DNA from 3 places in the Streptomyces sp. NBC_00252 genome. Region 1 is predicted to be linked to each of the others. Evidence: predicted binding sites of a transcription regulator. Region 1 holds the regulator's gene; each other region holds the start of a gene.
What was found. The regulator HrcA, encoded in region 1, represses chaperone genes, less so after heat shock. The targets are predictions, from matches to a motif close to TTNGCACTCNGNNNNNCNGAGTGCNAA.

Region 1 (7,822 bases):
CCTTGGTGCCCGGCACCAGGTGGTCCACCAGGATGCCGAGGCGCGCGTCCGGGCCGGGGGCGAACTCGTCCACGATCGACGGGAGGTCGTCGACGCCCTCCAGGTACTCGACCACCACGCCCTCGATGCGCAGGTCGTCGCCCCACACCCGCTCGACCAGCTCGGCGTCGTGCCGGCCCTCCACGTAGATCCGCCCGGCACGGGCCACACGCGCGCGTGCACCGGGGACGGCGACCGAACCGGAAGCCGTACGGGTGGGCCGCAGGGGACTCGACACGGGCCTGACCAGGGTGACCACGCGGCCCTCCAGGAGGAAGCCGCGCGGTTCCATCGGGAACACCCGGTGCTTGCCGAAGCGGTCCTCCAGGGTGACCGTGCCGGCCTCGCAGCGGATCACCGCGCCGCAGAAACCGGTGCCCGGCTCCTCGACCACGAGGCCCGCGTCCGCGGGGACCTCGGGGGCCGGCTTGGGCTTCTTCCACGGCGGGGTCAGATCGGCGGAGTACTGGCGCATTCGGATGACGATAGGAGAACCGGGGCGACGGCCGTCACGACACGCCGAAACGCGTTGCCAACGCGTCCCGTTGGGCCCGTACGAACACCGCGTCCACCACCGCTCCGTGACCGGGCACGTACAACGCGTCCTCGCCGCCGAGGGAGAGGAGACGGTCGAGCGCCGCAGGCCAGAGCGCCGGAACCGCATCCGGGCCCGCCTGCGGTGCGCCGGACTCCTCGACCAGGTCGCCGCAGAACACGACCGCCGGGGAGCCGGGGGCGAGGACCGCGAGGTCGTGGGCCGTGTGACCCGGGCCCACGTTCACCAGGAGGGCCTGGCGATCGTCGCCCAGGGGCAGCGTCCACTCGTCCGACACCAGGTGACGCGGGAGCGTCAGGGCGGCCACCGCCTCGTCGGCCACGCGCGCGTGCAGCCCGTTCTCGACGGCGTCCCCGCGCAGCGCCTCCCGCTCCTCCGCCAGCACCCGTTCCACGCCCGCCGCACCGAACACCTCCGTGTCCGCGAAGGCCGCCGCCCCGAAGACGTGGTCGAAATGCGGGTGGGTGAGCGCGAGATGGGTCACAGCGCGACCGGCGAGCGCCCGCGCCTCCGTACGCAACCTCGCGCCCTCCGCCGGGCCCGACCCCGCGTCGACCATCAGCGCCGCATCGTCGCCGATCACCAGCCCGACCGTGCAGTCCCAGCCAGGCAGCCGGCACCGGCCCACCCCGGCCGCGATCCGCTCCCATCCCAGCTCTTCCCAAGTCACCGTCACACGGCGACGCTAACGGTGAGGGCACCTCACGACGTGACATCGCAGGACCGGCCTTGCCCGAGGTGCGCCTCACGGCCGTACACTGGCCGGGGAAGGCTGGCACTCACGCGCACAGAGTGCCAGGAAAGGGCGGGCTCGCGACAAGCGGCGACAAAGGCGACCAGAACTGGGAGGTGTGCGCGGATGCTCAGCGAACGCAGGCTTCAGGTGCTGCGCGCCATCGTCCAGGACTATGTGGGCACCGAGGAGCCGGTCGGCTCCAAGGCGCTCACCGAGCGGCACAGCCTCGGCGTCTCCCCGGCGACAGTGCGCAACGACATGGCCGCCCTGGAGGACGAGGGTTTCATCGCCCAGCCGCACACCAGCGCCGGGCGCATCCCCACCGACAAGGGCTACCGGCTCTTCGTCGACAAGCTCGCCGGCGTCAAGCCGATGACAGGCCCCGAGCGCAAGGCGATCCAGAACTTCCTCGACGGCGCCGTGGACCTCGACGACGTCGTGGGCCGCACGGTCCGGCTGCTCGCGCAGCTCACCCGGCAGGTCGCCGTCGTGCAGTACCCGTCCCTGACCCGCTCGACCGTCCGGCACGTGGAGCTGCTGTCGCTGGCCCCCGCGCGCGTGATGCTCGTGCTGATCACCGACACCGGGCGGGTCGAGCAGCGCATGGTCGACTGCCCGGCGCCGTTCGGCGAGGCCTCGCTCGCGGATCTGCGGGCGCGGCTCAACAGCCGGATCGCGGGGCGCCGCTTCGCGGACGTGCCGCTGCTCGTGCAGGATCTGCCGGAGGCCTTCGAGGCCGAGGACCGCGGCACGGTGGCGACGGTGCTCTCCACCCTCCTGGAGACCCTCGTCGAGGAGACCGAGGAGCGGCTGATGATCGGCGGTACCGCCAATCTCACCCGCTTCGGACATGACTTTCCCCTCACCATCCGCCCCATCCTGGAAGCCCTGGAGGAGCAGGTCGTCCTCCTCAAGTTGCTTGGTGAGGCGGGGGATTCGGGCATGACCGTACGGATCGGTCACGAGAACGCCTACGAGGGACTCAACTCCACGTCGGTGGTCTCGGTCGGCTACGGTTCGGGCGGCGAGGCAGTCGCCAAGCTAGGCGTGGTCGGACCGACCCGCATGGATTACCCGGGAACGATGGGAGCGGTACGCGCAGTGGCACGGTACGTCGGACAGATCCTGGCGGAGTCCTAAGTGGCCACGGACTACTACGCCGTTCTCGGCGTGCGTCGCGACGCGTCGCAGGATGAGATCAAGAAGGCCTTCCGCCGGCTCGCGCGCGAGCTGCACCCGGACGTGAATCCGGACCCGAAGACCCAGGAGCGGTTCAAGGAGATCAACGCCGCTTACGAGGTGCTGTCGGACCCGCAGAAGAAGCAGGTCTACGACCTCGGCGGCGACCCCCTCTCGCAGGCGGGCGGCGGCGCGGCCGGCGGCTTCGGCGCGGGCGGCTTCGGGAACTTCTCGGACATCATGGACGCGTTCTTCGGCACGGCGTCGCAGCGCGGACCGCGCTCGCGCACCCGCCGCGGCCAGGACGCCATGATCCGGCTGGAGATCGAGCTCGACGAGGCGGCCTTCGGCACCACGAAGGACATCCAGGTCGACACGGCCGTCGTCTGCAACACCTGCAACGGCGAGGGCGCGGCCCCCGGCACCTCCGCGCAGACCTGTGACATGTGTCGCGGTCGCGGTGAGGTCTCGCAGGTGACCCGGTCCTTCCTGGGCCAGGTCATGACGTCCCGCCCCTGCCCCCAGTGCCAGGGCTTCGGCACGGTCGTGCCGACGCCGTGCCCGGAGTGCGCCGGCGACGGCCGCGTCCGCTCGCGGCGCACGCTCACGGTCAAGATCCCGGCGGGCGTGGACAACGGCACACGGATCCAGCTCGCGGGCGAGGGCGAGGTCGGCCCCGGCGGCGGCCCCGCCGGTGACCTGTACGTCGAGATCCACGAGCTGCCGCACGCGATGTTCCAGCGCCGCGGCGACGACCTGCACTGCACGGTCACGCTCCCGATGACGGCGGCGGCCCTCGGCACGAAGGTGCCGCTGGAGACGCTCGACGGCATGGAGGAGGTCGACATCCGCCCGGGCACCCAGTCCGGCCAGTCGATCCCGCTGCACACCCGGGGCATCACCCACCTGCGCGGCGGCGGCCGGGGCGACCTCATCGTCCATGTCGAGGTCACCACCCCGACCAAGCTGGACGTCGAGCAGGAGCGTCTGCTGCGCGAACTGGCGAAGCTGCGCGGCGAGGAGCGGCCCATGGGCACGTTCCAGCCGGGTCAGCAGGGGCTGTTCTCACGCCTCAAGGACGCCTTCAACGGTCGCTGAGAGGGTCCGGGGGCAGCCGCCCCCGGGCCCTCTCCTCCGTCCGGACACCCTCGCTCCCAGGCGCCCGGCGGACTCAATGCACTGGCATGTGCCGGTGCCAAGGCCGGATTCGGACTTGTTCGGAGGACGTGACAACATGCCGTCATGTCCTCCGCACTGACCGATCTCTTCCCTCATCCGATCGTGCAGGCCCCGATGGCGGGCGGTGTCTCCGTCCCGCGTCTCGCGGCCGCCGTGGCCGAGGCCGGCGGGCTGGGGTTCCTCGCCGCCGGGTACAAGACAGCCGACGGCATGTACCAGGAGATCAAGCAGCTGCGGAGCCTGACGTCCCGCCCCTTCGGCGTGAACCTCTTCATGCCGCAGCCGGAGTACGCGGACAGGGCCGCCGTCGACGTCTACGCCCACCAGCTCGCCGGTGAGGCCACGTGGTACGAGACGGAACTCGGCGACCCGGACAGCGGCCGTGAGGACGGCTACGACGCCAAACTGTCCGTCCTGCTCGACAACCCGGTGCCGGTGGCCTCCTTCCACTTCGGCATCCCGGCCCCCGAGACACTGGACTCGCTCCGCCGGGGCGGCACCTTCACCCTCGTCACCGCCACCACCGTCGAGGAGGCCCTCGCCGTGGAGCGGGCCGGTGCCGACGCGGTGATCGCACAGGGCGTCGAGGCCGGCGGCCACCAGGGCACCCACCGTGACCTCCCGGAGAACGACGGCGCCGGCCTCGGCCTGCTCTCCCTCGTCGCCCAGATCCGCGAGACCGTGAGCCTCCCGATCGTCGCCGCGGGCGGGCTGATGCGCGGCAGCCAGATCGCCGCGGCCCTCGCGGCGGGCGCGAGCGCGGCCCAGCTCGGCACGGCGTTCCTCGCCACCCCCGAGTCCGGCGCGCACCTCCTGCACAAGCAGGCGCTCACCAACCCCCTGTTCACACGCACCGAGTTGACCCGCGCGTTCTCCGGCCGCCCGGCCCGCGGCCTGGTCAACCGCTTCATGCGCGAGCACGGCCCCTACGCCCCCGCCGCGTACCCCGAGATCCACCATCTGACGTCCCCGCTCCGCAAGAAGGCCGCCGCGTCCGGCGACCCGCAGGGCATGGCGCTGTGGGCGGGCCAGGGCCACCGCATGGCCCGCGAGCTGCCGGCCGGACAGCTGGTCGAGGTCCTGGTCGCCGAACTGGCCTCCGCGCGGACAGCGTTGTCGTCGGGGGGTGACCTGCGATGACCGCGCCGGTGTTCATCCTCGACCCCCTGGTCCTGCCGGATTTCTGCGGCGGCGAGTACGTCCTCGACGGTCCCGAGGGACGGCACGCGGTTTCCGTGCGGCGGATGCGGGCCGGTGAGGACGTCGTCCTCACCGACGGACGCGGCCGGTGGATGGAGGGTGTCGTCAAGGCGGCCGAGGGCAAGGACCGGCTTGTCGTCATGGACCTGGAGTCCGTCAGCGAGGAGCCTGCGCCGCAACCCCGCATCACCGTCGTCCAGGCCCTCCCCAAGGGCGACCGCGGCGAGCTGGCCGTGGAGACGATGACCGAGACCGGCGTCGACGCGATCGTCCCCTGGGCCGCCTCCCGGTGCATCACGCAGTGGAAGGGCGAGCGGGGTCTCAAGGCCCTCGCGAAGTGGCGGGCCACCGCGCGGGAGGCCGGCAAGCAGTCCCGCCGGCTGCGCTTCCCGGAGGTCGCGGACGCGGCGACGAGCAAACAGGTTGCGGCACTTCTGGCCAAAGCCGACTTCGCCGCCGTCCTCCACGAGGACCGCGACTACGCCAGCGAGCCGCTGGCCACCGCCGAACTCCCCGCCGAGGGCGAGATCGTGCTGGTCGTGGGCCCCGAAGGAGGCGTCTCCCCCGAGGAGTTGGCGCTGTTCGAGGAGGCGGGCGCGAAGGCCTGCCGCCTCGGGCGTAGCGTGCTGCGTACATCGACGGCCGGGACCGCGGCGACCGCCCTGCTCCTGGGCCGTACCGGACGCTGGTCCTGAACCAGAGGGGATCGCCGTGGAACTCGCCCAAGTACGGCTGCTCGTCACCGACTTCGCCGCCTGCTACCGCTTCTACGCCGACGTCCTCGGCCTGAAGCCCCAGTCGGGGGCGGCCGAGGGACCGTACGAGAAGTTCAGCCCCGCGATCGGGTCCGCCGGGATCGCGCTCCAGGACCGGGCGATGATGGCCCAAGTCCTCGGGGAACTCGGGGACTTGGCGACCGGGCACCGCTCGCTTGTGGTGCTGCGCGTCGACGACCTGGACGGGTACTGCGCGCAGCTCACCGCCCGGGGCGCGGAGTTGCTGCACGGGCCCGCGCCGATGACGGACCGGATGCGGGTCGCGCATCTCAAGGACCCCGAGGGCAATGTGGTGGAGCTTCAGGAGTGGCTGCTGCTGCGCGGCTGAGGGTGGTGCGCCGGGAGACTGCGCCCCCGGCGCACGCGTGGCCGTATGCGCTCTTCCGTGTGCGCCCCGACGGTGGCAGGCTGCCGTCCATGGCGGTGTCGAGACGGAACTGGAGCCGGCCGCGCGCGCGGCGGGTCGCCGCTGTGGCGGGGCTCGCGGTGGTGACCGTGGGCGGGGCCGTGGCGTGCCAGCCCGGTGATCTCAGCGCGGCGACCGTCGCGTACACGACCGACAAGACGGCGACCGCGGAGCTGAAGCGCGACCACGTGAGCGTGCGCTATCTGACCTGCACCGGCAACTACGGCAGCGACAACAAGGTCTACACGCCCGGGAAGACGCCCTCGCCGACCGAGACCACGGTCGTCAGCGTCGACTGCCAGGGACAGACCGACGACAACCGCGACATCACGGTCACCGGCAAGGTCACCCGGGCCGTCGACGGCGCCTGTGTGCGCGGCGATCTGGTCGGCAAGGTCGGGGGCAGGCAGGTGTTCCACGTGACCGGGCTCGGCGACTGCAACGCGGTGACGCCGTCGTCCGTGAACAACCCGAATCCGACGCTGACCTACGGCCCCGGACCGACCGTCACCGTCACCAAGACGATCTGGTGCAAGGGCGACCCGACCTGCTGGCCCGTCGAAGGCAAGTGATCCAAAGGGCTGTCGGCGGCTACCCCCGGTGCATAACCTGATCAGGTGACTCAGCCCTCAGCGTCCGCAGCCCCGGCCTATCTCCGCTTCCCGCACCTGCACGGCGAGTTGGTCGCCTTCACCGCCGAGGACGACGTGTGGCTGGCGTCCCTCGACGGCGGCGGCCGGGCCTGGCGGGTCAGCGCGGAGAACGTGCCGGTGACCCACCCCCGCATCTCACCGGACGGCACCACCGTCGCCTGGACCTCCACCCGCGACGGCGCTCCCGAGGTGCACATCGCCCCGGTGGACGGCGGACCCGCCAGGCGCCTGACGTACTGGGGCAGTGCACGCACCCAGGTCCGCGGCTGGACCGCCGACGGCGAGGTCCTGGTGACCACCGCCCACGGGCAGGCCAACCTCCGCCGCAGCTGGGCCCGTTCGGTCCCGCTCGACGGCGGACCGGCGACGACCCTCCCGTACGGCTGGGTGGGCGACGTCGCCCGCGGCGAGCACGCCACGGTCCTCCTCTCCGCGCCGATGGGCCGCGAGGCCGCCTGGTGGAAGCGCTACCGGGGCGGCACCGCGGGCAAGTTGTGGATCGACCGAGAGGGCGACGGCGCATTCACGCGCCTGCACGAGGAGTTGGACGGCAACCTCGAGTACCCGGTGTGGACGGGGGAGCGGATCGCGTTCCTCTCCGACCACGAGGGCACCGGCGCGCTCTACTCCTCCCTCGCCGACGGCTCCGACCTCCGCCGCCACACTCCTCTCGACGGCTTCTACGCCCGGCACGCGTCCGGTGACGGCACCCGGGTCGTCTACTCCTCCGCCGGTGAACTCTGGATCCTGGACGACCTGGACGGCGCCGAACCGCGCCGCCTCGACATCCGCCTCGGCGGCCAGCGCACCGACCAGCAGCCCTACCCGGTCGCCGCCGCCCGCTGGTTCGGGTCCGCGTCCCCCGACCACACCGCGCGCGGCAGCGCGGTCGCCGTACGCGGCGCCGTCCACTGGGTCACCCACCGCTCGGGCCCCGCCCGCGTGCTCACCGCCACCCCCGGCGTCCGCGCCCGGCTGCCCCGCACCTTCCGCACGGACGGCGAGGAGTGGGTGGTGTGGGTGACGGACGCCGAGGGCGACGACGCCCTGGAGTTCGCCCCCGCCACCGGCCTCGCCCCGGGTGCCACCCCGCGCAGG
Region 2 (7,822 bases), 2.4 Mb from region 1:
ACGACGAAGACTGCGAACACGAACACCACGGAAGCCACGCGCGAAGGCCCGGCTCCCCCAGAGGGGCGCCGGGCCTTCGACGTACGTACTACGGGTTCACCGACTGGCGTCAGTGGGAGTGGCCGTGGCTGTGACCACCGGCGGCCGGCTCCTCCTCTTCCTTCTTCTCGACGACCAGGGTCTCGGTCGTGAGGAGGAGGGAGGCGATGGAGGCGGCGTTCTCCAGGGCGGAGCGGGTGACCTTGACCGGGTCGATGACGCCGGCCTTGACCAGGTCGCCGTACTCGCCGGTCGCGGCGTTGAAGCCCTGACCCGGCTCCAGCTCGGCGACCTTGGAGGTGATGACGTAGCCCTCGAGGCCGGCGTTCTCGGCGATCCAGCGCAGCGGCTCGACGACCGCGCGGCGCACGACCGCGACACCCGTGGCCTCGTCGCCGGTCTTGTCGAGGTTGCCCTCGAGCACCTTGGCGGCGTGCACCAGGGCGGAGCCACCACCGGAGACGATGCCCTCCTCGACCGCGGCGCGGGTCGCGGAGATGGCGTCCTCGAGACGGTGCTTCTTCTCCTTCAGCTCCACCTCGGTGGCGGCGCCGACCTTGATCACGCACACGCCGCCGGCCAGCTTCGCGAGGCGCTCCTGGAGCTTCTCGCGGTCCCAGTCGGAGTCGGTGTTCTCGATCTCGGCCTTGATCTGGTTGACGCGGCCCGCGACCTCAGAGGCGTCACCGGCACCGTCGACGACGGTCGTGTCGTCCTTGGTGACGGTCACGCGACGGGCGGAGCCCAGCACGTCCAGGCCGACCTGGTCGAGCTTGAGGCCGACCTCCTCGGCGATGACCTGACCGCCGGTGAGGGTGGCGAGGTCGCCGAGCATCGCCTTGCGGCGGTCGCCGAAGCCGGGGGCCTTGACCGCGACGGCGTTGAACGTGCCGCGGATCTTGTTCACGACCAGGGTCGACAGGGCCTCGCCCTCGACGTCCTCGGCGATGATCAGCAGCGGCTTGGAGGCGTTGGCCTGGATGACCTTCTCCAGCAGCGGCAGCAGGTCCTGGATGGAGCTGATCTTGCCCTGGTGGATGAGGATGTACGGGTCCTCGAGGACCGCTTCCATGCGCTCCTGGTCCGTCACGAAGTACGGCGACAGGTAACCCTTGTCGAAGGCCATGCCCTCGGTGAAGTCCAGCTCCAGACCGAAGGTGTTGGACTCCTCGACGGTGATGACACCGTCCTTGCCGACCTTGTCCATCGCCTCGGCGATGAGCTCGCCGACCTGGCTGTCCTGGGCGGACAGACCGGCGACGGCCGCGATGTCGGCCTTGTCGTCGATCGGGCGCGCGGTGGAGAGCAGCTCGTCGGAGATGGCCTTGACGGCGGCGTCGATGCCCTTCTTCAGGGCGGCCGGGGAGGCACCCGCGGCGACGTTGCGCAGGCCCTCGCGCACGAGCGCCTGGGCGAGCACGGTGGCGGTGGTGGTGCCGTCACCCGCGATGTCGTTGGTCTTGGTCGCCACCTCCTTCACCAGCTGGGCACCGAGGTTCTCGTACGGGTCCTCGATCTCGACCTCGCGGGCGATGGTGACACCGTCGTTGGTGATGGTGGGGGCGCCGAACTTCTTGTCGATGACGACGTTGCGGCCCTTGGGGCCGATCGTCACCTTGACCGTGTCGGCAAGCTTGTTGACGCCGCGCTCGAGGGCGCGACGGGCGTCCTCGTCGAACTTCAGGATCTTCGCCATGGGAGCGGTTCAGCCCTCTCGGAAAACGTGGGTGAAACGAACTGCGCCCCTGACGCCCGGCTTCATAAGGTCGCGGGGGCCAGGGGCGCAGCTCAAAAGCAGAATGTGCTGGTGGTGAATTACTTCTCGATGATCGCGAGCACGTCGCGAGCCGAGAGGACGAGGTACTCCTCGCCGCTGTACTTCACCTCGGTGCCGCCGTACTTGCTGTACAGCACGATGTCGCCGGTCTTCACGTCGAGCGGCAGGCGCTCGCCGTTCTCGAAGCGACCCGGGCCCACGGCGAGGACGACGCCCTCCTGGGGCTTCTCCTTCGCGGTGTCCGGGATGACCAGGCCAGAGGCCGTGGTCTGCTCGGCGTCGAGCGGCTGGACCACAATGCGGTCCTCGAGCGGCTTGATGGCAACCTTGGAGCTGGCGGTCGTCACGATCCGACCTCCCCCTTCGGAGATCTCACGGGGTTAACTGTCTGAGGTGGCGACCAGGTCGATCCGTCGTCGCGGGTGCCGGACCTGCCCGTCGCTGTTGGCACTCTCCAGTGGGGAGTGCCAGACCTGAGACTATGACTGCGATTAGCACTCGGTCAAGCGGAGTGCCAATGCCCGCGGCGCCGCACCGGATTTTTTCACCACCCTGAGCTGCCTGGCGGGGCTGTGCTGGTGCCGGCGTCCCCCTGGGGGCTGCGCCCCCAGACCCCCGCTTCGGCCTGAACGGCCTCGTCCTCAAACGCCGGACGGGCTGATGGTGCCGACCGGTGTCCATGGGAGTGCCGATCGGTGCCGGCAGGGGTCGCCCCCTAGAGATAGTCCTCCAGCCGCCCCACCGTCAGACCCCGTTCCTGGATGCCCCTGAGGAGGCGGGACGTCGTGCCCGTCGGGGTGATTCGGACGATGTCTCCGGGGGTGAGGCGGTGGTCGCCATGGGCGTAGGTGAGGGTGCCGGTGGTCGTGGAGGCTCGCCAGAGGACGAGGGCGGAGATGCCGCAGTCGGCGGCGGCGCGGCGGGTCGTCGTGTCGTACGTGCCCTCGGGGGGCCGGAGCAGGCGGGAGCCGGGGCGGTGGCCGCAGATCTCGGTGCGCTGGGCGGCGTAGGGCAGGCCGGTGAAGCGGGTGGGCCTGGGGGGTGTGCGGAACTCCGTGACCGGGAGGCGCAGTTCGCGGACCAGGTCGGTGAACCTGGGGTCGCGGCGGGCGCGGGCGTCGTGGTCGTAGGTGAGGAAGACGACGCGGTCGCGGGTGCGGACGTGGTCCACGACCGGGGGGAGCCCCGGGCCCGCCGAGCGTGCGGCGGGCCGGGGTGACGGGGTCGGGGCGGGGGCCAGCGGGGCGGTCAGGCCCCAGTGACGGTACGGCTGTTCATGGGTCGGGCCGTGCTGGTGCACGCGCTGGGCGGCCTTCTTGCCGAGCCGTTCGATGGGGTCGACGGACTGCGCGCAGCCGGTGAGGAGGGTGGCCGCCAACACGACGGTCACCGGCGTCCGTAGTGTCGCGCGTCTCACAGGTAGTCCTCCAGGCGGGCCACCGCGTACCCCTCGGCCGTGACCTTGCCGAGGAAGCGGCGCATGTCGTCGACCATGGTGCCCTTCCAGTCCTCGCGGCCCCGGAAGTGCGTCAGGACGATGTCGCCGGGGTGCAGGGACCGGTCGTCCTCGCGGTACTCCCAGTGGTCGACGAAGACCTCCTCGTCCCAGATCGGGGCGTACTTGATGCCGCAGGACTTCGCGGCGACGAGGGTGTCGTGGTTGTAGTTCCCGTACGGCGGCCGGAAGACGGTCGGGGCCTTGCCGAACTGCTTCTTCATGATGTCCTGCATGCCGCAGATCTCGTGCCGCTGCTCGGCGTAGGACAGGCCCGGCAGGTACGGGTGCGTGAGGGTGTGGTTGTTGACCGTGTGCCCCTGGGCCTGCATCTTCCGGAAGTAGCCGTAGTCGTCCTTCACCAGGTAGTTGCTGAGGAAGGCCGTGTACGGGATCTTCAGGTCGCTCATCATCCGCAGGAACGCGGGGTCCTTGTTCTCGCCGTCGTCGATGGTGAGGAACACGATCTTCTTCTTGGTCGGGATCGTGGTGAAGACCGGCGGGAGGTTCAGCTCCTCCTGGTCGTCGACCTCGAAGCCCTTGCGCGCGGTGATCTCCGGCTTCCGCGCGGGCGCCGGCGGGGCCGCGAGGGGCACCTTCGCCAGTCCCCAGCGCTTCGCGGCGGCGACGCGGGCCGCGTACTCGGCGCGCAGTTTCGTCGCGTAGGAGTCCAGCGCGCGGGCGGGGGGCGCGTGCAGGGGCTGTGCGCCCTGGGCCGGGTGGACGGCCGCTCCGGGGCCGGACTGGCCGCAGCCGGAGACGAGGGCCGCGAGCGCGAGAGCGGCGAGCGCGCCACGGGCGCCCGCCCTCCGGCGCGGATTCGCGTGCGCCCGGTTCCCGCGCGCCCGATTGATGTCATTTTGTACGACTACTCGCATGGGGCCGGATCTTTTCAGGCCACGGCCCCGATCCCGCGACGACACCGCGGGGACACCGCCACCGGAGGCACACCGTCCTCCGACTGGCCCACAATGTCCCGGTGAACGACCCCGTACTCGCCTTCGCCGCCCTGCTCACCCCCGAGGGCCGCGCCCTCCTCGACGAGGTCCGCGGCACCGACCCGGCCAAGGAACTCGCCGTCGCCACCCGGCTGCGCCGCGGCCACCCCGCCGACCTCGTCTCGGCGGCCCTCGGCCAGGCCCGACTGCGGCAGCGCGCGGCGGCGGCGAAGTTCACGCCCGAGGACGCCGACCGGATGTTCTTCACCCCGAACGGCTTCGAGCAGTCCACCCGCACCACCGTCGCCGCCTACCGCGCCGCCCGCCTCAAGGACCTCGGCGTCACCTCCGTCGCCGACCTCTGCTGCGGCATCGGCGGCGACGCCATCGCGCTCGCCCGGGCGGGGGTGCGCGTCCTCGCCGTGGACCGCGACCCCCTGACCGTCGCCGTCGCCCGCGCCAACGCCGAGGCCCTGGGCCTGGCCGACCTCATCGAGGTGCGGGAGGCGGATGTGACGGACGTCGACACGTCCGCGTACGACGCCGTGTTCGTCGACCCCGCACGACGCGGCGGCCGCGGCCGCATCTTCGACCCCGAGGCGTACTCGCCCCCGCTGTCCTGGGCCGTCGACGCCGCTACGACCGCTCCGCTCGCCGCGCTGAAGATCGCCCCCGGGGTGCCGCACGAGGCGATCCCGGCGACGGCCGAGGCGGAGTGGATCTCGGACGGGGGTGACGTGAAGGAGGCGGTGCTGTGGTTCGGGGCGGGAGTGCGCCCGGGTGCCGTGCGCGCAACTCTCCTGCCCGGTCCGCGCGTTCTGCACGGCCGCGGACTCCCCGACCCCGAAGTCCGCCCCGTGGGCCGGTACTTGTACGAACCCGACGGCGCCGTCATCCGCGCCCACCTCGTCGCCGAGGTCGCGGAGGAGGTCGGCGGCGGCCTCGTCGACGAGACCATCGCATACGTGACGGCCGACGAGCTACGGCCCAGCGCGTACGCCGCCGCCTACGAGATCACCGACCAACTCCCCTTCGGCGTGAAGAAGTTGAAGGCGCTGCTGCGGGAGCGCGAGGTGGGCGTCCTCACCGTGAAGAAGCGGGGGTCGGCCGTCGAACCGGAGGAACTGCGCCGGAAGGTGAAGCCCCAGGGCCCCAACTCGGCGACGGTGTTCCTCACTCGGGTCGCGGGGGCGCCCACCATGTTGATCGGACGGCCCGCCTGACCCTCCGTGACCCATTCCCGCCCGCGCTACGACGCCTCCCCCGCCCGGCGCAGCAGGAGTTGGCGTTCGCGTTCGTTGCGGGCCAGCGAGGCCGCGCGTTCGAACTCGGCCCTCGCCTCCGCCGTACGGCCCAGGCGGAGCAGCAGGTCGCCGCGGACGCTGGGGAGCAAGTGGTAGTCGCGCAGGGCTGGTTCGGAGGCGAGGGTGTCGACGAGGGCGAGGGCCGGGGCCGGGCCGTCCGCCATCGAGATGGCCACCGCGCGGTTCAACTCCACGACCGGGGACGGGGATCGGGCGGCGAGGAGGCCGTAGAGGACGGCGATGGTCCGCCAGTCGGTCTCGTCGTAGGTGTACGCGTGGGCGTGGCAGGCGGCGATGGCGGCCTGGAGGGCGTAGGGGCCGGGGGCGCCGGTGGAGACCGCGTCGGCGCGGCCGAGGGCGGTGATGCCGCGGGCGATGAGGAGGCGGTTCCAGCGGCGGCGGTTCTGGTCCCTGAGGAGGACGGGGGCGCCGTCGGGGCCGGTGCGGGCGGCCGAGCGGGACGCCTGGAACTCCAACAGGGCGGCCAGGGCGTGCACTTCGGGTTCCTTCGGCATCAGGGCGGCGACGAGCCGGGCCAGCCGGAGCGCGTCCTCGCAGAGGCTCGGGCGGAGCCAGTCGTCGCCCGCGCTCGCCGCGTACCCCTCGTTGAAGATGAGGTAGATGACGTCCAGGACGGAGCCGAGGCGGGCCTCCCGGTCGGGGCCGTAGGGGACCTCGAAGGCGATGTTCTTGGTGGCCAGGGTGCGTTTGGCGCGGACGATGCGCTGGGCGATCGTCGGTTCGGGGGCCAGGAAGGCGCGGGCGATCTCGGGGGTGGTGAGGCCGCCGAGGAGGCGCAGGGTGAGGGCGGTGCGGGCCTCGGCGGAGAGGACCGGGTGGCAGGTGGTGAAGACGAGGCGCAGGAGGTCGTCGTCGATGTCGTCGGGGGCGGCGGGTTCCTCGGGCGGGGCCGTCGTCTCCAGGGTGCGGCCGATCTCCTGGAGCTTGCGGGCGTAGTTCTCCCGGCGCCGGATCAGGTCGACGGCGCGGTGCCTCGCGGTGGCCATGAGCCAGGCGCCCGGGTTGTCGGGCACACCGTCCCTCGGCCACTGCTCCAGCGCGGCGACGAGCGCGTCCTGCGCGAGTTCCTCGGCGATGCCGACGTCGCGGACCAGGCGGGCGACGGCGGCGATGATGCGGGGGGACTCGATGCGGAAGACGGTCTCGATGGTGCTGTGCGGGTCGGTGGCGGTGCCGTGCGGGGCTGCGGTGGGCTGTGATTCCGGGGTCACAACCCACCATGCAACACCTCCGGCGGCCTCAGACCAAGGAAGGCCGGAAAGGGCCACGGAGAGCGGGGAGTGCTCAGCCCTCCGCGATCTCCCGCACCTCGCAGGTCATCGTCCAGAACTCCTCGTGCACCTTCAGGAACCGCTTCGTCCACTCGACCGCCTCGGCCATGTCCTTGCACTGCATGAGCGCGTAGCCGCCGACGACCTCCTTGGACTCGGTGAAGGGGCCGTCGGTCACGGAGATCTTGCCGCCCTCCCAGTGGACGCGGGCGCCCTGCGTGGTCGGGGTGAGGCCGGCGGTGTCGAGCATGACGCCGGCCTTGGTGATCTCCTCGATCAGCTCGCCCATGCGCTGCATCAGCTCGGGGCTCGGTCCCTCGGCGGGGGCGGACTTCTCGTCGATCTGCACGAGGGAGAGGTAGCGGGGCATGGTGACTCCTCGGGTCGTTCCGGCCGGGTCGTTCCCGGCCTTTCAACCATGCGTCGAACGAGGGTCGCCCGGATCGACACACTCGCCGGAAAACCTCGAAGATTTTTTCCGCCCGCACGTTTCCGCAGGTCAGCCGGGGCTCGGCCGACGCCTCAGCGCAGCGACTCCCACAGATCGCTCGCCGCCGGCTCCTTCGCCACCACCCGGTTCGGGTCGGACGGAGCCGTGACGTTCGGCATCGTCACCGTGGTCACCGCGTCCGCCGACAGACCCTTGAGGCTCTGGCCGAGGCTGATCAGTTCACTCAGGGAGTCGAGGCCGGTGTCGGTGGTGAGGCTGTCGGTGACCGCGTCGGTGATCTCGTAGAGCTTGGCCGGATCGGTGAGCAGGTCGTGGGTGGATATCTGGGTCAACAGGGCCTTCACCAGCATCTGTTGGAGGCCTATGCGGCCGAGGTCGCTGCCGTCGCCTATGCCGTGCCGGGTGCGCGCGAGGGCCAGGGCCTGCTTGCCGTCGAGGTGGTGGGTGCCCTTCTTGAGGTGCAGGTGGCTGTCGTCGTCGTCGATGTCCTGGGTCGTGGTGACCGTGACACCGCCGAGCGCGTCGA
Region 3 (7,822 bases), 2.0 Mb from region 1:
GCGCGGCTCGAATCCGTCCGGGCCCCGCTCGAACTGCGTCAGGGACGGCCGGATGAGGTGGCCGCGGGCCAGCCGGAGCTGGGCCGTGCGGTAGATCTGCGCGGCCATCCGGCCCAGGGCCTGCCCGTCCTGGTGCCGGTGCTTGCGGACGCCGACGTCGACCTGGGCGAGGGCGTCGAGGCCCACCAGGTGCAACGCGTCGACCAGCATGCCCAGTTCGACGCCGTACCCGACCGGGAACGGCAGCTGCTCCAGCAGCGAGCGGCGGGCCGCGTACTCGCCGCCGAGCGGCTGCACGAAACCGGCCAGCTGCGGCCAGTGCATGTTCAGCAGCGGGCGGGCCATCAGCTCGGTGACCCGGCCGCCCTGTCCGGCAGCGCCGCCGAGCGGGCGGTCGTACATCGCCTTGACGAGGTCGACGCCGGGATCGGTGAGCAGCGGGCCCACGATCCCGGTGACGAAGTCCGAGGAGAACTCCTTCAGGTCCGCGTCGACGAACGCGACGATGTCACCGCTCGTCACCAGCAGCGAGCGCCACAGCACCTCGCCCTTGCCGGGCACGGCGGGGATGCGGGGCAGGATGTCGTCACGGTGCACGACCCGGGCGCCCGCCGCGGCGGCCACCTCGGAGGTGCGGTCGGTGGACCCGGAGTCGACGACGACGATCTCGTCGACGAGCGGGACCTGCTGCATGAGGTCGTGACGGATGATCGCGACGATCTCGCCGACCGTCGCCTCCTCGTTCAGCGCGGGCAGCACGACGGAGACGGACTGCCCCGTGCGGTGCTTGGCGGCCAGGATCTTGTGCAGCGGCCGGTCCGTCAGGGACCAGGAGCGAGTGCTCAGCCAGTGCTCGACATCTTTCAGCACGTTGCGCGGCTCCTCTACGTTCTCTCGGCGAGAAGGGGTCACACGGTGTGTGTGATCCGTCTCGCGGTTCGGACGGCTCTCTTCAACTGTCCTGGCCTTCGGTTACAGTCTTGAACAACGCTGATGACCATCGCATGTCGGGGGCCGTCGGCGTACACAATCGAATACCGCTCATCCAGAGGGGCAGAGGGATACGGCCCGATGAAGCCCCGGCAACCCTCCAGCCGGTCTTGGCACTCAGCTGCACGCTGACGTGGTGAGGCTCCCGGCTCGGGAAGGTGCCAAATCCGTCTCACGGCGAGATGCGTCGTGAGGAAGATGAGGAGAAAGGGCCTCCCCTCCATGGCTGCGCAGACTGTCGCAAGCACCACGAACTCCGCGAACCCGGACACGATCCCCGCGAACACCGTCGATCTCGGCCCCGCCGCCGCGCTGTCCTGCCGCGAGTGCGGCCACCGCGTCCCCCTCGGCCCGGTCTTCGCCTGCGAGGAGTGTTTCGGCCCGCTGGAGATCGCCTACGACTTCTCGTCCTACGACACCGAAGAGCTCCGCAAGCAGATCGAGGCCGGCCCCGCGAACATCTGGCGGTACGCGCCCCTGCTGCCCGTCCCCGCCGACGTGGCCGACAAGCCGAACATCAACCCCGGCTGGACCAAGCTCGTCCAGGCCGACAACCTCGCCCGCGAACTGGGCGTCGACGCGGGCAAGTTGTTCGTCAAGGACGACTCCGGCAACCCGACGCACTCCTTCAAGGACCGCGTCGTGGCCCAGGCGATCGAGGCGGCCCGCGCCTTCGACTTCACCACCCTCTCCTGCTCCTCCACCGGCAACCTCGCCGGCGCCGTCGGCGCCGCCGCCGCCCGGGCCGGCTTCCGCTCCTGCGTGTTCATCCCGCACGACCTGGAGCAGGGCAAGATCGTCATGGCCGCGATCTACGGCGGCGAGCTCGTCGGCATCGAGGGCAACTACGACGAGGTGAACCGCTTCTGCTCCGAGCTGATCGGCGACCCGGCCGGGGAGGGCTGGGGCTTCGTCAACGTCAACCTCCGGCCGTACTACGCGGAGGGCTCCAAGACCCTCGCGTACGAGATCTGCGAGCAGCTGGGGTGGCGGATCCCGGACCAGCTCGTCGTGCCGATCGCCTCCGGGTCGCAGCTCACGAAGATCGACAAGGGGCTCCAGGAGCTGATCAAGCTCGGGCTCGTCGAGGACAAGCCGTACAAGATCTTCGGCGCGCAGGCCGAGGGCTGCTCGCCGGTGTCGGTCGCCTACAAGGCGGGGCACGACGTCGTACGGCCGCAGAAGCCGAACACGATCGCCAAGTCGCTGGCGATCGGGAACCCCGCGGACGGTCCGTATGTGCTGGACATCGCTCGGCGGACCGGTGGGGCGGTCGAGGACGTCAACGACGAGCAGGTCGTCGACGCGATCAAGTTGCTTGCGCGGACCGAGGGGATCTTTGCCGAGACCGCGGGTGGGGTGACCGTGGGGGTGGCGAAGAAGCTGATCGAGAGCGGGTTGCTGGATCCGACGCTGACCACTGTCGTGTTGAACACCGGTGATGGGCTCAAGACGTTGGATGCGGTTGCCGGTACTGGGCTCACCGCGACCATCCGGCCGAACCTCGAGTCGTTCAGGGAAGCTGGACTCGCGTCCTGAGCGTCGTTCTTTGACTGCGGGCCCGTGGGGGCTGGTCGCGCAGTTCCCCGCGCCCCTGAGGGCATCATCTGACCGGAGGTTTCATCGTGAGCGTTAGTGTCCGCATCCCTACCATTCTCCGCACCTACACCGGTGGGCAGGCCGAGGTGACCGCCGAAGGTGGCACCCTCGCCGAGGTCATCAGTGACCTCGAGAAGAACCACGCCGGGATCTCCGCCCGGGTGCTGGATGATCAGGGCAAGCTGCGGCGGTTCGTCAACGTGTATGTGAATGACGATGACGTGCGGTTCGAGCAGGGGCTGGAGACGGCCACTCCGGACGGGGCCGGGGTGTCGATCATTCCGGCCGTCGCCGGTGGCTGAGCGGTCGTTGATCGGCGCCGAAAATTACCCTCGGTAACGCCGATTACCAAGAGTTCATCGAATTGCCCCCTCCGTGAGAGAAGCGGAGGGGGCAATTCTGCATGGTTGAGCGGGGTACAGTTGGGGAACGCGCTCCACTCCGCATGCCGGACGCATATGAGTACCCGCTCCGCGTGCGATGAGAAGCAGCCAAAGTGTGCATTCCTTTTGCGCGTTATGTTCTCTTTGTGGAGCCCGACTTGCCCTGAAGTCGGGCGAATTCTCCGTATATTCCCGACCGGTCCTGCCCGGAATTCTCGTCTGATTGACCTGTTGCAGACGGCAGTTGGACGGATACATTCGGCCGCGGTCGACGCGTTCCGGCGCACGCCCCCAATCCTGTGGGGGGTGAGGTCTGACCCGGATCCGCGAAGTGCGGGTCCGTGCAAGGGCCAGTAATAGGGGAGTTAGGCATGGCTCAGGGCACCGTCAAATGGTTCAACGCGGAGAAGGGGTACGGCTTCATCGCGGTCGACGGTGGTGCGGATGTTTTCGTCCACTACAGCGCGATTCAGATGGACGGCTACCGCACCCTGGAAGAGGGTCAGCGGGTCGATTTCGAGATCTCGCAGGGTCAGAAGGGGCCGCAGGCGGACATGGTCCGGCTCGCGACCAGCTGAAGCACGCGCCGACGAACAGCAGCGACGTTCTTCGTTCCTCACCGAAGGGCTCGTACTCCTGGGGGGTCACCTCCTGGGGTACGGGCCCTTCGGCATGTCCTGAGCATGCCTCGCGCGGGTGACGCGCGGGTCCCGCGCGTCCCGCTGGGAAGGGGCCCAGAACTCGGGAGCCGCTTGCACTCGACCATGCCGAGTGCTAATCATTGGCGTTAGCACTCTGAAGGTGAGAGTGATAACGAAGGACCGGGTCGGTGAGGCCCGCAGGCCAGGTGGTGCAAGGAACCACGAGGCAGGCAGGCCGTCCGTCGCGGGCGCCAGCGCGGTCCGGAGCAATCCACCCCAGTCCGGGAGGACCACTTCACATGGCCAAGATCATCGCGTTCGACGAGGAGGCACGGCGCGGTCTCGAGCGCGGGATGAACCAGCTCGCCGACGCCGTCAAGGTCACCCTTGGCCCCAAGGGCCGCAACGTCGTCCTCGAGAAGAAGTGGGGCGCCCCCACGATCACCAACGATGGTGTTTCCATCGCCAAGGAGATCGAGCTCGAGGACCCGTACGAAAAGATCGGCGCCGAGCTGGTCAAGGAAGTCGCCAAGAAGACGGACGACGTCGCCGGTGACGGTACGACCACCGCGACCGTCCTCGCCCAGGCCCTCGTCAAGGAGGGTCTGCGCAACGTAGCCGCGGGCGCCAACCCGATGGCCCTCAAGCGCGGTATCGAGAAGGCCGTCGAGGCCGTCTCCGGTGCCCTGCTGGAGCAGGCCAAGGACGTGGAGACCAAGGAGCAGATCGCTTCCACGGCCTCCATCTCCGCCGCCGACACCCAGATCGGCGAGCTCATCGCCGAGGCGATGGACAAGGTCGGCAAGGAAGGCGTCATCACCGTCGAGGAGTCCCAGACCTTCGGGCTCGAGCTCGAGCTCACCGAGGGTATGCGCTTCGACAAGGGCTACATCTCGGCGTACTTCGCCACCGACATGGAGCGTATGGAGGCCGTCCTCGACGACCCGTACATCCTGATCGCCAACTCGAAGATCGCCAACGTCAAGGACCTGCTCCCGCTCCTGGAGAAGGTCATGCAGTCGGGCAAGCCGCTGCTGATCATCGCCGAGGACGTCGAGGGCGAGGCCCTGTCCACGCTGGTCGTCAACAAGATCCGCGGCACCTTCAAGTCCGTCGCCGTCAAGGCTCCGGGCTTCGGTGACCGTCGCAAGGCCATGCTCGGCGACATCGCCATCCTCACGGGCGGCGAGGTCATCTCCGAGGAGGTCGGCCTCAAGCTGGAGAACGCGACCGTGGATCTCCTCGGCCGCGCCCGCAAGGTCGTCATCACCAAGGACGAGACGACGATCGTCGACGGCTCGGGCTCGGCGGACCAGGTTGCCGGTCGCGTCAACCAGATCCGCGCCGAGATCGAGAACAGCGACTCGGACTACGACCGCGAGAAGCTCCAGGAGCGCCTCGCCAAGCTCGCCGGCGGCGTCGCCGTCATCAAGGCGGGCGCGGCCACCGAGGTCGAGCTCAAGGAGCGCAAGCACCGCATCGAGGACGCCGTTCGCAACGCGAAGGCGGCCGTCGAGGAGGGCATCGTCGCCGGTGGCGGCGTCGCGCTCATCCAGGCGGGCCACGTCTTCGAGAAGCTCGAGCTCGAAGGTGACGAGGCCACGGGCGCCGCGATCGTGAAGCTGGCCCTCGAGGCCCCGCTGAAGCAGATCGCCGTCAACGGTGGCCTCGAAGGCGGAGTCGTCGTCGAGAAGGTCCGCAACCTGCCCATCGGTCACGGCCTCAACGCCGCGTCCGGTGAGTACGTGGACATGATCGCCGAGGGCATCATCGACCCGGCGAAGGTCACGCGCTCTGCCCTGCAGAACGCCGCGTCCATCGCCGCGCTCTTCCTCACCACCGAGGCGGTCATCGCCGACAAGCCCGAGAAGGCCGGTGCCGGCGCGGGCGCCGGTGGCGGCATGCCGGGCGGTGACATGGACTTCTGATCGACCTCTGGTTGATCAACGGTCTTACCGAGGGCGGTACTTCCTGTTCCGACAGGGGGTACCGCCCTCGGGCATGTCCGGGGGCGGGTGCCTTCCGGACCGGTGTCTTCCGGGGTCGGCGTGGCCGGGATCACAGGGCGGGGTGCCGGGCGGGCGGAATGAGGGGCTTGGCCGTGGGGTTGTCGTTGACGCATGATCGATGCATACGCACATACCGACTGGTACCCAGTAGTTACGAGGAGCCCCCACACGTGTCTACGACCGCCCCCGCCTCCCGAGCCGCCGACATCCTCGGCCGCCCGATCACCCTCAACGGCCTGACCGTCCCGAACCGGATCGTGATGGCGCCGATGACCCGGCAGTTCTCGCCGGGCGGCATTCCCGGTGATGACGTGGTGTCGTACTACTCCCGCCGCGCCGGTGCGGGCGTCGGCCTCATCGTCACCGAGGGCACCTACGTCGGCCACGACTCGGCCGGCCAGAGCGACGACATCCCGCGCTTCCACGGCGCGGAGCAGCTCGCGGGCTGGGCGAAGGTGGCCGAGGGCGTGCACGCGGCGGGCGGCACGATCGTGCCGCAGCTGTGGCACATCGGCATGGTCCGTGAGCAGGGGCAGCCGCCGTACGTGGACGCGCCTGCGGTGGGCCCGTCCGGGCTGCGGATCGGCAGTGACGAGGTCACCGGCAGGGCGATGACGCAGCGGGACCTCGACGATGTCATCGGGGCGTTCGCCGAGGCGGCCGCGGCGGCCGAGCGGATCGGGTTCGACGGGGTCGAGCTGCACGGTGCGCACGGGTATCTCCTCGACCAGTTCCTGTGGGCGGGCACGAACCGCCGTACGGACGCGTACGGGGGTGACGCGGTGGCCCGTACGAAGTTCGCGGCGGAGATCGTGGCGGCGGTCCGGGAGACCGTGTCGCCGGAGTTCCCGATCATCTTCCGGTACTCGCAGTGGAAGCAGGAGGTGTACGGGGCCCGTCTCGCGGAGACCCCGGAGGAGTTGGAGGCGATCCTGACTCCGCTCGCGGCGGCCGGTGTCGACGTCTTCCACGCGTCCACTCGGCGTTACTGGGTTCCCGAGTTCGAGGAGACCGGGTCCGAGCTGAACCTCGCGGGGTGGACGAAGAAGCTCACCGGGAAGCAGACCATCACCGTGGGGTCGGTCGGGCTCGACGGGGACTTCCTCAAGGGGTTCCGTGGTGAGGGGGCTCCGGTCAAGGGGATCGACGACCTGCTGGACAGCCTGGAGCGGGACGAGTTCGACATGGTGGCCGTGGGCCGGGCGTTGCTGCAGGATCCCGAGTGGGCGGCGAAGGTGCTCGCGGGGCGGGTCTCCGAGTTGGCGGCGTACGACGCGGCGGCGTTGAAGTCGCTCAGCTGAGCCTCCAGTTGTGAGTTCGGGGTGGTGGGGGTGCCCGGGATCTGTCCGTGCCCCCCTGACTCCGGCTAGCGTTCGCGCACATGAGGATCCTGCACCTGTCCGACACCCATCTGGAGCGCACCGACGCCCCCAACCGTCACGGCATCAACGCGACGGACTCGCTTCGGCTGATGCTGGGGGAGCTGCGGCATCAGCGGGGGGTGGACGCGGTCGTCGTGACGGGGGACATCGCCAACGACGGGGCCGTGGAGGCGTATGCGGCCGTGAAGGAGCTGGTGGGCGGGTTCGCCCGGCTGATGGGCGGGGTGCCGGTCTTCTACACGACCGGGAACCACGACGAGCGGGAGGCGTTCGGGAAGGTGCTCGGGAGCGGGCACGCGACCCCGGACGCCGTGTTTCCGGCGGAGTTCGGGTGTGCCGCCGTCAGTACGGTCGGCGGGTACCGGTTCATCACGCTGGACTCGCTCGTGCCGGGGGAGGTGTACGGGCAGCTCAGCCCGGCTCAACTGGACTGGCTGGGCGAGGAGTTGAGGACGCCCGCCGAGCACGGGACGGTGCTCGCCTTCCATCATCCGCCGATCTCCCTCGACACGCCGATGCAGCGGGCCTTCGGGCTCACGAACCCGGGGGAGCTGGCGGACGCGATCCGGGGGAGCGACGTCCGGGTCGTGCTCACCGGGCACTTCCACCTCCAGCTCTTCGGCTTTCTGGAGGCGACACCGGTGTGGGTCACGCCCGGGGTCGTCAACCGGATCGATCTCACCACCGCCTACGGCACGGAGCGGGCCGTGCGCGGTGCCTCCGCCTCGCTCGTCGAACTGGGCGGGGAGACCGGGCCGTTGTTCCACACCTTCCACGCGCGGGATCCCCGGGCGCACGAGACCGTGTACCAGCTGGAC

Region 2: the regulator HrcA is predicted to act here: its motif matches at 2,308-2,334, upstream of groES (co-chaperone GroES).
Region 3: the regulator HrcA is predicted to act here: its motif matches at 3,724-3,750, upstream of groL (chaperonin GroEL).

The regions. Positions count from the first base shown of each region.
Region 1 covers NZ_CP108087.1:6,739,739-6,747,560, forward strand. Annotated here, with positions in the region: gene OHT77_RS29820 (DUF3097 domain-containing protein) at 1-514, opposite strand, end outside; gene OHT77_RS29825 (MBL fold metallo-hydrolase) at 549-1,271, opposite strand; gene hrcA (heat-inducible transcriptional repressor HrcA) at 1,455-2,471, shown strand; gene dnaJ (molecular chaperone DnaJ) at 2,472-3,608, shown strand; gene OHT77_RS29840 (nitronate monooxygenase) at 3,753-4,829, shown strand; gene OHT77_RS29845 (16S rRNA (uracil(1498)-N(3))-methyltransferase) at 4,826-5,584, shown strand; gene OHT77_RS29850 (VOC family protein) at 5,601-5,993, shown strand; gene OHT77_RS29855 (hypothetical protein) at 6,083-6,643, shown strand; gene OHT77_RS29860 (S41 family peptidase) at 6,689-7,822, shown strand, end outside.
Region 2 covers NZ_CP108087.1:4,348,784-4,356,605, forward strand. Annotated here, with positions in the region: gene groL (chaperonin GroEL) at 110-1,735, opposite strand; gene groES (co-chaperone GroES) at 1,855-2,163, opposite strand; gene OHT77_RS18810 (hypothetical protein) at 2,532-3,233, opposite strand; gene OHT77_RS18815 (polysaccharide deacetylase family protein) at 3,230-4,189, opposite strand; gene OHT77_RS18820 (class I SAM-dependent methyltransferase) at 4,291-5,472, shown strand; gene OHT77_RS18825 (RNA polymerase sigma factor) at 5,499-6,785, opposite strand; gene OHT77_RS18830 (YciI family protein) at 6,859-7,215, opposite strand; gene OHT77_RS18835 (LCP family protein) at 7,368-7,822, opposite strand, start outside.
Region 3 covers NZ_CP108087.1:4,755,332-4,763,153, reverse strand. Annotated here, with positions in the region: gene OHT77_RS20665 (glucosyl-3-phosphoglycerate synthase) at 1-870, opposite strand, end outside; SAM riboswitch class I at 1,039-1,195, shown strand; gene thrC (threonine synthase) at 1,213-2,529, shown strand; gene OHT77_RS20655 (MoaD/ThiS family protein) at 2,616-2,891, shown strand; gene OHT77_RS20650 (cold-shock protein) at 3,344-3,550, shown strand; gene groL (chaperonin GroEL) at 3,913-5,541, shown strand; gene OHT77_RS20640 (NADH:flavin oxidoreductase) at 5,793-6,923, shown strand; gene OHT77_RS20635 (metallophosphoesterase family protein) at 7,004-7,822, shown strand, end outside.